Regions from separate parts of the Streptomyces sp. YJ-C3 genome, predicted to be linked through region 1. Evidence: riboswitches for the same ligand, from Rfam matches in the RefSeq annotation. Region 1 holds a riboswitch; each other region holds the start of a gene.
What was found. Region 1 has a riboswitch for cobalamin ahead of metE (5-methyltetrahydropteroyltriglutamate--homocysteine S-methyltransferase). Riboswitches for the same ligand answer to the same signal wherever they lie in the genome.
Positions count from the first base shown of each region.

Region 2: linked by a shared signal. The riboswitch ahead of ACVHNB_RS29410 (cobalamin biosynthesis protein) and the one ahead of metE (5-methyltetrahydropteroyltriglutamate--homocysteine S-methyltransferase) in region 1 are both predicted to bind cobalamin.
Region 3: linked by a shared signal. The riboswitch ahead of ACVHNB_RS06210 (ribonucleoside-diphosphate reductase subunit alpha) and the one ahead of metE (5-methyltetrahydropteroyltriglutamate--homocysteine S-methyltransferase) in region 1 are both predicted to bind cobalamin.
Region 4: linked by a shared signal. The riboswitch ahead of ACVHNB_RS15575 (hypothetical protein) and the one ahead of metE (5-methyltetrahydropteroyltriglutamate--homocysteine S-methyltransferase) in region 1 are both predicted to bind cobalamin.

Region 1 covers NZ_CM132685.1:2,550,820-2,553,006, forward strand. The annotation lists gene metE (5-methyltetrahydropteroyltriglutamate--homocysteine S-methyltransferase) at 1-1,077, opposite strand, end outside; cobalamin riboswitch at 1,241-1,464, opposite strand; partial or broken gene ACVHNB_RS11270 (TerD family protein) at 1,520-1,657, opposite strand; gene ACVHNB_RS11275 (ROK family protein) at 1,730-2,187, opposite strand, start outside.
Region 2 covers NZ_CM132685.1:6,549,858-6,552,044, forward strand. The annotation lists gene ACVHNB_RS29395 (hypothetical protein) at 1-154, shown strand, start outside; gene ACVHNB_RS29400 (hypothetical protein) at 87-398, opposite strand; gene ACVHNB_RS29405 (DUF397 domain-containing protein) at 425-661, opposite strand; cobalamin riboswitch at 944-1,089, shown strand; gene ACVHNB_RS29410 (cobalamin biosynthesis protein) at 1,126-2,082, shown strand; gene ACVHNB_RS29415 (cobyric acid synthase) at 2,079-2,187, shown strand, end outside.
Region 3 covers NZ_CM132685.1:1,399,430-1,401,616, forward strand. The annotation lists gene ACVHNB_RS06210 (ribonucleoside-diphosphate reductase subunit alpha) at 1-871, opposite strand, end outside; cobalamin riboswitch at 993-1,123, opposite strand; gene ACVHNB_RS06215 (hypothetical protein) at 1,209-2,048, shown strand; gene ACVHNB_RS06220 (nucleoside hydrolase) at 2,070-2,187, opposite strand, start outside.
Region 4 covers NZ_CM132685.1:3,560,083-3,562,269, forward strand. The annotation lists gene yczE (membrane protein YczE) at 1-319, opposite strand, end outside; gene ACVHNB_RS15570 (TetR/AcrR family transcriptional regulator) at 312-896, opposite strand; cobalamin riboswitch at 1,106-1,270, shown strand; gene ACVHNB_RS15575 (hypothetical protein) at 1,312-1,698, shown strand; gene ACVHNB_RS15580 ((2Fe-2S)-binding protein) at 1,748-2,187, shown strand, end outside.

The sequences.
Region 1 (2,187 bases):
GGCCAGCCAGCGCAGGATCTGCGGCTCGATGTCCCGCTCCAGCGACGCGTCCAGCGGGACGTGCAACAGCGAGCAGGACGGGGCGACGTCGACCCGGTCGGCGAGGCCGAGCAGGGTGCCGAGCGTGGTGAGGGACCTCGCCAGATCGTTGATCCAGACGTTGCGGCCGTCGACGACACCGGCGACCAGCCGCTTGCCGGGCAGCCCGCCGACGGCCGCGAGGGCGTCGAGGTTGGCGGCCGCCGAGCCGGTGAAGTCGAGCGCCAGACCGTCGACCGGGGCCTTGGCCAGGACCGGCAGGGCGTCGCCCAGCCGGTCGAAGTACGAGGCCACGAGCAGCTTGGGCCGGTCGGCGAGAGCACCGAGGTCGCGGTAGGCGCGGGCCGCCGCGTTCAGCTCGGCCGGGGTGCGGTCCTGGACGAGGGCGGGCTCGTCGAGCTGCACCCACGGGGCCCCGGCCGCACGCAGCTCGGTGAGCACCTGCGCGTACACGGGCAGCAGCCGGTCGAGGAGGGTCAGCGGGTCGAAGTCGGCGGCGACACCGGGCGCGGGCTTGGCCAGCAGCAGATACGTGACCGGACCGACGAGGACCGGCCGGGCGGCCAGCCCCAGGGCGAGCGCTTCCTCGAACTCCGTGACCTGCTTCGTGGAGTCAGCGGTGAACACCGTGTCCGGCCCCAACTCGGGCACCAGGTAGTGGTAGTTGGTGTCGAACCACTTCGTCATCTCCAGCGGCGCGACGTCCTGCGTGCCACGGGCCATGGCGAAGAACCCGTCCAGGGCATCGGCGTCGAAAGCGGCGCGGTGGCGCTCGGGGATCGCGCCGACCATGACGCTGGTGTCGAGGACGTGGTCGTAGTACGAGAAGTCGCCGGTCGGCACTTCGCCGATGCCCGCGCCGGCCAGCTCCCGCCAGTTCGTGCGGCGCAGTCCGGCGGCGGTGGCACGGAGGGCGTCGGCGGTGACGCGGCCCTTCCAGTAGCCCTCGATCGCCTTCTTCAGCTCGCGATTCTGTCCCTGGCGGGGGTAGCCGTACACGGTGGCCCGTGCTGCCGCGGCCGCGGTCCTGGTGGTCACGGAGATCTCCTTCGAGAGACGTATCCCTGGGATCCCGGAGACCGACGCGGCCGGAAAGGAGTGACAGACCGGCGGCACGGTCCCGCGCGCCGGGGCGCCGTCGTCCGTCCGGTGTGTACGCCGACCCGCCCTCGAGGTCACCGAGATGTCCGCACACGCGTCGTACGCGCACGGGCAGATGGCAGGTCTTCGGACTCGCGGGCACGTCCTCCGATCCGGAGGACACCTACTGGCCGTCGCTTCCCAGGTCCCGTTCGTCGGGACCCAGTGCGTATGACGGCGGTCGTTCCCACTCACCGCTGCGGGGCAGTCCCGGATTCCCACCGGGTTCCCTCTTACGACGCTCCCGCCTGGCGGACGGGGCGAACCAGCTGCACGGGCCAGCCTACGGGGCGGGGGCCGCTCGTCGCCAAGCGGCCGGGGCCACGACCGCGGCGCCGCCTCAGCCGGCGATGTCGACGCCGTACCCGAGGGCGAGCGCGTCGAGACCGTGGCCGTAGCCCTGCCCGGCGGCACGGAAGCGCCATACGGGGCCGCGGCGGTGGAACTCGGCGAGCAGCAGGCCGCGTTCGGTGGTGGCGCACACCCGACCCCGCTCACCGGCACAGAACGGCACGGGCCCCCGAGCGCGACCTGATCCGCCGGACCGGCCCTAGCCCCGTGGAGCCGTCGGTGCCGCAAGCCCGTCGCTCAGCAGGCGGCTGTCGATCTCGTCGAGGGCCAGACGCAGCGCGCCCAGGGCCACGCTCTCGTCGCCGAGCGTCGAGGTGCGCAGCTCCGGCAGGCGCAGGCAGTGCTTGGTCAGTTCTCGGCGCAGCGGCTCCAGGATGACGTCGGCGGAGCGGGAGAACCCTCCGCCGTAGACGACGACCTCGGGGTCCAGGGCGAGAACGAGGGCGGCGACCCCGACCGCGAGGTCCCGGGTGTAGCGGCGTACGGCGGCCCTCGCGTCCCGGTCGCCGTCCCGGGCCGCCTGGAACACCCAGGCCGCGATGTCGCCGGCCGCCGCCGTCTCCGGTACCCCGGGGCAGGAGGCGAGGTGGTCCGGAGCGGCGAGCCAGCGCACGGCCTTGAGCGCGCCGATCTCGCCCGCGGCGCCGCCGTGTCCGC
Region 2 (2,187 bases), 4.0 Mb from region 1:
CGCCGCGGCGTCGTCCCCGGTGACCGCGATCGCCTACGGTTTCGCCCGGCTCCTCCTGCGCTGTGCGGAGGCCATCCGGTCGCCGCTCAGCGCCGACGCCCCGCCGTCCGACCCCGATCCGTCACCGGATCCCGGTGCTGCGAGCCGCCCCTGACGCTCCGTAGTCCCGCGCGGAAGCCGGTCGCGGCGGCGAACAGCGCGGCGACCAACACCCAGACCACGACGCGGGCCTGGCCGGACGGGACCAGTGCGGCGGCCAGCGCCCCGACGACGCTCGCCGCAACGCCACAGGCCAGACAGAACACCACGAGGCCACGTGGGGAGACGACTCCGCGCGCGGTGCGGCTCACCGCCCCGTGCGCCCGCTGCCGCGCCTCGGTCATGTGGTGACCGGTCATCGCGCCCTCCTCCCCCCGCGGTGGACTCAGCGGTCGGTCCTGCCCGGACCGGACCCGCCCAGAGCCCTCAGGAACGCCTGCCACCGGATGCGCCGGAAGACCAGATCCGCCGTATCCCGGTTCCCGGAGTCACGGACTCGGACCTCGGTCTCACCGAGCGCCACTTCCACGCAGTCCCCGCTCAGACCCGAGTAACTGCTCTTGCGCCACGGCCCGGTGACCTGTTCCTGCCATGACCGAGCGTGCTCTCTCCCATGGGACACACCGGCCTCCTCCTGCTCGAGAGCCGGCGTCCCCCGTCATTGCACGCCCGCGTGCAGGCACCATAGCGCCGCCGGGGCGACCCGCCCAGGTGTCCCGGACGGATCCGCCTCACCACGTCGCCAAGGCGCCCTCAACCACTCGTGGACCGCTCTCCGTCTGCCGTCTTCCAGTCTAGGTAGGCCTGTTTTCGACCCATAGAGGAATTCCGGCCCAGTGAACGGGTCCCACGCGGCGCTGTGGACCTCCCCACACTCCCCTCTCCCAGGTCAACGGCAAGTTGACGCACCTTCGCGCACCGTGGTGGACTTCCCGGGCCATATACGGCAGCAGTCCGAGGAAGCCGGTGCGAATCCGGCGCGGTCCCGCCACTGTGAGCCCTTCTCCGGGAGGGCGAGCCAGGAACTCTCGCTGCCGGTCTCGTCGAACCAGGGCGTGGACACCCTGAGTGAGGACAACTACCGCCATGTTCGCCCTGCGCGGCGCGGCGCGGGCCGAGCGCGTCTTCGCGTGCGGTGCCGCCGCCGGACTCTTCGCCGATCTGCTGCTCGGGGACCCGCGTCGAGGGCATCCCGTCGCCGGATTCGGCCGGGCCGCCGGGGCCGTGGAGCGGGTGCTGTGGCGGGATCACCGCGGCTGGGGCGCCCTGCACACCGCCGTCTGCGTGGGCGGGGCCACCGCCGTGGGCGCCCTCGCCGCCCGTGCCGTACGCCGCTCCCCCGCCGCCTCCGTCGCGCTGACCGCCGCCGCCACCTGGGCCGTGGTCGGCGGGACCTCGCTCGGCCGGGAGGCGCGCGCCGTCGGGGCCGCGCTGGAGGCCGGGGACGTGGAGCTGGCCCGGGAGTTGCTGCCGCGGCTGTGCGGACGGGATCCGCAGGGGCTGGACGCCGACGGGATCGCGCGGGGCGTCGTCGAGTCCGTCGCCGAGAACACCTCCGACGCCGTCGTGGGCGCATTGGTGTGGGGCGCCGTGGGCGGCGTGCCCGGGCTGCTCGCCTTCCGTGCCGTGAACACGCTCGACGCCATGGTCGGGCACAAGTCCGTGAAGTACCGCCGGTTCGGCTGGGCCTCGGCCCGGCTGGACGACGTCGCCGGGTGGCCGGGGGCCCGGCTGACCGGTGCGCTCGCCGTGCTGGCCGGCGGGCGTCCGCGCGACGCCGCCCGGGCCTGGCGCGAGGACGCGGGGCGCCATCCCAGTCCCAACGCGGGGCCCGTCGAGGCCTCGTTCGCGGGGGCGCTCGGGGTGCGGCTCGGCGGGACGTTGGCGTACGGGGGCAGGGTCGAGCACCGGCCCGTGCTGAACGCGCGAGGGCGCGCGGTGCGGGTGTCGGACGTGGAGCGGGCCGCGCGGTTGTCGCGGCGGGTCAGTGTGATGGCGTGGGGAGTCTGTGTGGCCGGGCGGTTGTTGCGAGGGCGTCGATGAGCGGGCGGGGCGGCGGGCTGCTCGTCGCCGGGACCACGTCGGACGCCGGGAAGAGCGTCGTGACCGCTGGGATCTGCCGGTGGCTCGTGCGGCAGGGGGTGAAGG
Region 3 (2,187 bases), 1.2 Mb from region 1:
GGTTCACGGCGGCGACCGACGCGTCCAGCGTCTTCAGGAACGGCACGATGCCGTTGGAGTGCCCGTTCGTGCCGCGGATCAGCGAACCCCGGCTGCGGATGCGGGAGTACGAGAGGCCGATGCCGCCCGCGTGCTTCGACAGCCGGGCCACCTGGTGGTAGCGGTCGTAGATCGAGTCCAGCTCGTCCAGCGGGGAGTCCAGCAGGTAACAGCTCGACATCTGCGGGTGCCGGGTGCCGGAGTTGAAGAGGGTGGGGGAGGAGGGCAGGTAGTCGAGGCGGCTCATCAGGCCGTACAGCGCGGCGACCTCGTCGACGGCGCGGGCGCTGTCGTCCTCGGCGAGACCGGCGGCGACGCGGAGCATGAAGTGCTGCGGGGTCTCGACGACCTGGCGGGTGATCGGGTGGCGCAGCAGGTAGCGGCTGTGCAGGGTGCGCAGGCCGAAGTAGCCGAAGCGGTCGTCCCCGGCCGGGTCGATCAGCGCGTTCAGCCGGGCGGCGTGGATCCGCACGAACTCGGCGGTGCGGTCGGCGACGAGCCCCTCGCGGTGGCCGACCGCGACCGACTCGGTGAACGAGGTCACGCCCTGCGAGGCGGCCTCGGCGGCGATGGAGAGCGTCAGGAGCCGGGCGGCCAGCCGGGAGTAGACGGGGTCCTCGGAGATGAGCCCGGCCGCTGCCTCGGTGGCGAGTCCGCGCAGCTCGGCCTCGTCGGCGCGGGCACTGCGGCCGCGCAGCGCGGCGGCTGCGACCCGGCCGGGGTCGGCGTCGGGGAGGTCGGCGGTCAGCTCGGTCAGGGTGCGCAGCAGCGCGGTCCCCGGAGCGTCGTCCGGTGCGGCTGAGACCGGTTCGGCGGGCGGCGCGATGGTCACGTGGAGGCTCTCCCTCGCTCGGCTCGGGGCCTGCGGGGAGGGAGTGGCTCGGGCGCACGGAGGCGCCGTCGTCACCGGCCCATTCCGCGAGGCCCGGACGTCGTCGACGCCCGGGCCGGACGGCTCGGGCGTGCTGTCGACAGGTCATCGGACTCACGCGGGCGCTTATGTGCGCTTACGTTCACCGTTGCGGGACAGTTCCGGATTTGCACCGGATTCCCCTGCGGCGACAGCGAGAGTGAGCATACATCTTGTGTCAGGCTTTCGCGGCAGGCCCACATCTTGTGTCGGATAGGGTGACGGCGATCTACGGGCGGGCGATCTTGGGGAGGGCTCGATGCGCGCGTGGCAGGGGACGGCCGTGGTGCCGCTGGTGACGGTGCTTCTGGCGGGGTGCGGCGGGGGAGCGGCGGACCGGGCCGCGGCCGGGCCGTCGTCGTCCGCCCCTTCGAAGACGTCCGCGAGTCCGAAGACGTCCGCGAGCCCGACGGCGCCGAGCCCCGAGGTGGTCCGGCCCACCGGCCCCGCGACCGCCCCGGGCCGGGACGCCGTCGCCGCGCCCCGGCAGGTCTTCACCGCCGAGCAGTTGAAGAAGGCGCTGCTGCCCGACGCCGCGTTCGGTACGGGGCTGGAGCGCGGGGAGACCCAGGCGGGCCCGTACGAGAGCACCCACGACCAGCGCAGCGGCCGCTGGTCGTACTGCCTGGACGCGGCCGGCGAGAAGGACCCGGCCTGGCTGGGCCCGGCGGCGTACCGGGGCGCCATGGCGCTGGCCCGCACCCAGTGGGTGGACCGTGCGACCCGGCCGCCGGAGGGGCACCTCGTGGCGACGCAGATGATCGTGTCGCTGCCCGTCGCCGAGGCCCGCGACCATCAGCGCGTCGAGCAGGACATCCTGCGGCACTGCCGGGAGTTCGCCTCCGACATGGAGGCGGGCTCGGCGACCGAGCGGTACGGGACCGTGCCGCTCAAGGGCCTGGGCGACGAGGCGTTCCTGGAGGTCCAGGACGTGATGTACGAGGGCGGGACGACCACCCGGTACCGCGCCCATGTGCGGGTCGGCGGAGTGCTCGTGCTCCTCCTCGGCGAGGAGGGCGCGGGCCGCGACGAGACCGTCCGCTGGGCCGCCCACCTCGCGCGCGAGGTGGGCGGGACGCTGTACGGCGCCGGCGCGTGAGCACCGGCCCCGGCGCCGGTGCTACCCGGCCGCGGGCCGCTTCAGGAGCGTGTTCACGAAGTCCTCGGTGAAGTTGCGCGGGCCCGTGCCCAGGGCGACCCGGCCGCGGTGCTCGGTGCGGGCGGCCACCAGGGGCGAC
Region 4 (2,187 bases), 1.0 Mb from region 1:
GTTCGACCAGGTGGTGCGCGGCGGGGAGCCACGCGATGCCCAGGTCGAGGAACGGCCCGACGAGCAACGCGTTGGCGACCGTGCCCAAGCCGGGACGCTGGCGCAGCGGGAGCCACAGCACCAGCAGGACCAGCGAGACGACGACGACCACCTCGCCGAGCGAGAGGCCGGTGGCCAGAGCGATGCCCTGCGTGAAGACGGTCCACGGGTCGGCGCCGAGACCCGCTTTGAGGAGCAGTGCCAGGGAGAAGCCGAACAGGGCCAGCCCCGCCACGATCCGTGTGGCCCGCTGGACCGGGCGGTCGGACAGGCTACGCATGAGCGCCCGTGGCCGCCGCGACGAGCACCGCGGCCGCCCGCGCCGCGTCGTCGACCGCGCCGGCCGCGGCCCCGGGACCGTGGACGACCACGCGTCCGGCCACGCCGTCGATGAGGAGCAGGAGTTGGGAGGCGAGCACCTCAGGGGACCTGGCACCGGCCTCCTCGCACAGCCGCCCGAGCGTGTTCAGCAGCCACTGCTTCTCCTCCTGCGCCGCGACCGAGACCAGCTCGTCCGACGGTGACAGCTCGGCGGCGGCGTTGACGAAGGCACACCCTCTCTTCCCGTGGCCCTCGTACCAGTCGGCCAGCCACGTGAACACGGCGAGCAGACGCGGTTCCCCTGACGCCTCGGTGGAGAGGTACGTCTCCAGATCGGCGGCCCGCCGCGCATGCCGACTTCTGAGCGCTTCCGCCGCCAGCGCCGATTTCGACGGGAAGTGGGCGTACAGGGTCGGCTTCGTCACTCCCGCTTCCTGGGCGACGGCGTCGACGTTGGTCGAGACGATCCCCCGCTCATAGAAGACGCCCTCGGCCGCGGCGAGAAGACGGGCTCGGGAGGTGGTGTTCCGCTTCATAAATTAAACTTACCAGTTAGTTTAATTAGGAGGCTACTCCGGCTTCCGTTCCGGGACTTGTGCGGAGCGGGCCGTGTGGCGGAGGTTTGCGGCATGATCCACACGTGCGCGAGGTGAGCGTTTGGGCGCCGGCGCGGTAGGGGAGCGGGACATGGCCGTACTGGTGAGGCCGCAGGCGATCCGGCGGCGGGCCGGATGGCATGATTGCCGACGACATAGGCGACGGCGGTTCGAGGAATCCGGTGTGAATCCGGTGCGGTACCGCCACTGTGATCGGCGAGCGGATCCCGACGAGCCACTGCCCAGGACGGGTGGGAAGGCCGGGACGAGCTTCGACCCGAGAGCCAGGAGACTCACGCTGTCGCCTCCTCGACGGACCCCGGGGCGGACTTCCCCGGAGAGGGAGGAGTGCGGCATGCCCAAGAGGCCGGCTGACGAGAAGGGCGCAGCACGGGGCCGCGAGGTTCCGTGCAGGGTGGTGGTGTGCCGCGACTGCTGCTGCGGCAGCGCCAAGGTGAGCGGTGATCACGCGGCGCAGACCGCGCGGTTGCGGGCGGTCGCGCCGGTCCGCGTCTCCGAGTGCCTGGATGTCTGCGACCAGGCCAACGTCATCGTCGTACAGCCCTCGGAGGCCGGGCGGGCGGCGGGTGCCCGCCCGGTGTGGCTCGGCCTCGTCAACGACCGTGACGCCACCGAGGACATAGCCGACTGGATCACCGCCGGCGGGCCGGGCGTCGCACCCCTTCCGGAGATTCTCGATCTGTACCTCTTCAAGCCGCCGCGCCGCCTCAGGACCTCTTGAGCCCTCGGCTCCGGATGTCCGAACCACCACAGCGCTGAAGGGACTTGTCGTGAGTGAGGAGCCGAGCGAGCTCTCGCGCGGGAGCGTGATCGAGGCGCTTCACGAGGTCGCGAGACTCGACGGATTCTTCGTCCTGGAGACGGCGGAGAGGCCCGCAGGACGGGCATCCGGGAGCGGGCGGCTCGCCTCGTCGGAATTCGCCGTTCTCGCGCGGGCGGTCAACGACCGCTGCGCCACGGACGAAGCCCGCGTAGGCGTCTCCCTCGCGCACCTGGGGCTCGCCGCCCGTCTTTGGTCACCGGTGCTGGCCTGCACGCTCCTGCACCGGATCGTGCCCGACACGAGCACGGTGGAATGGGCCGGAGGCGGTCCGGCGCTCCGCCTGGCGGCTCCGACGGGACGGCCCGCCGGGTGCTTGCCGTCCCTTGCGGAGGCCGTGTACGCGGAGGTCAACGGCCCACTGGAGGAACTGGAGAGCAGACTCACCGT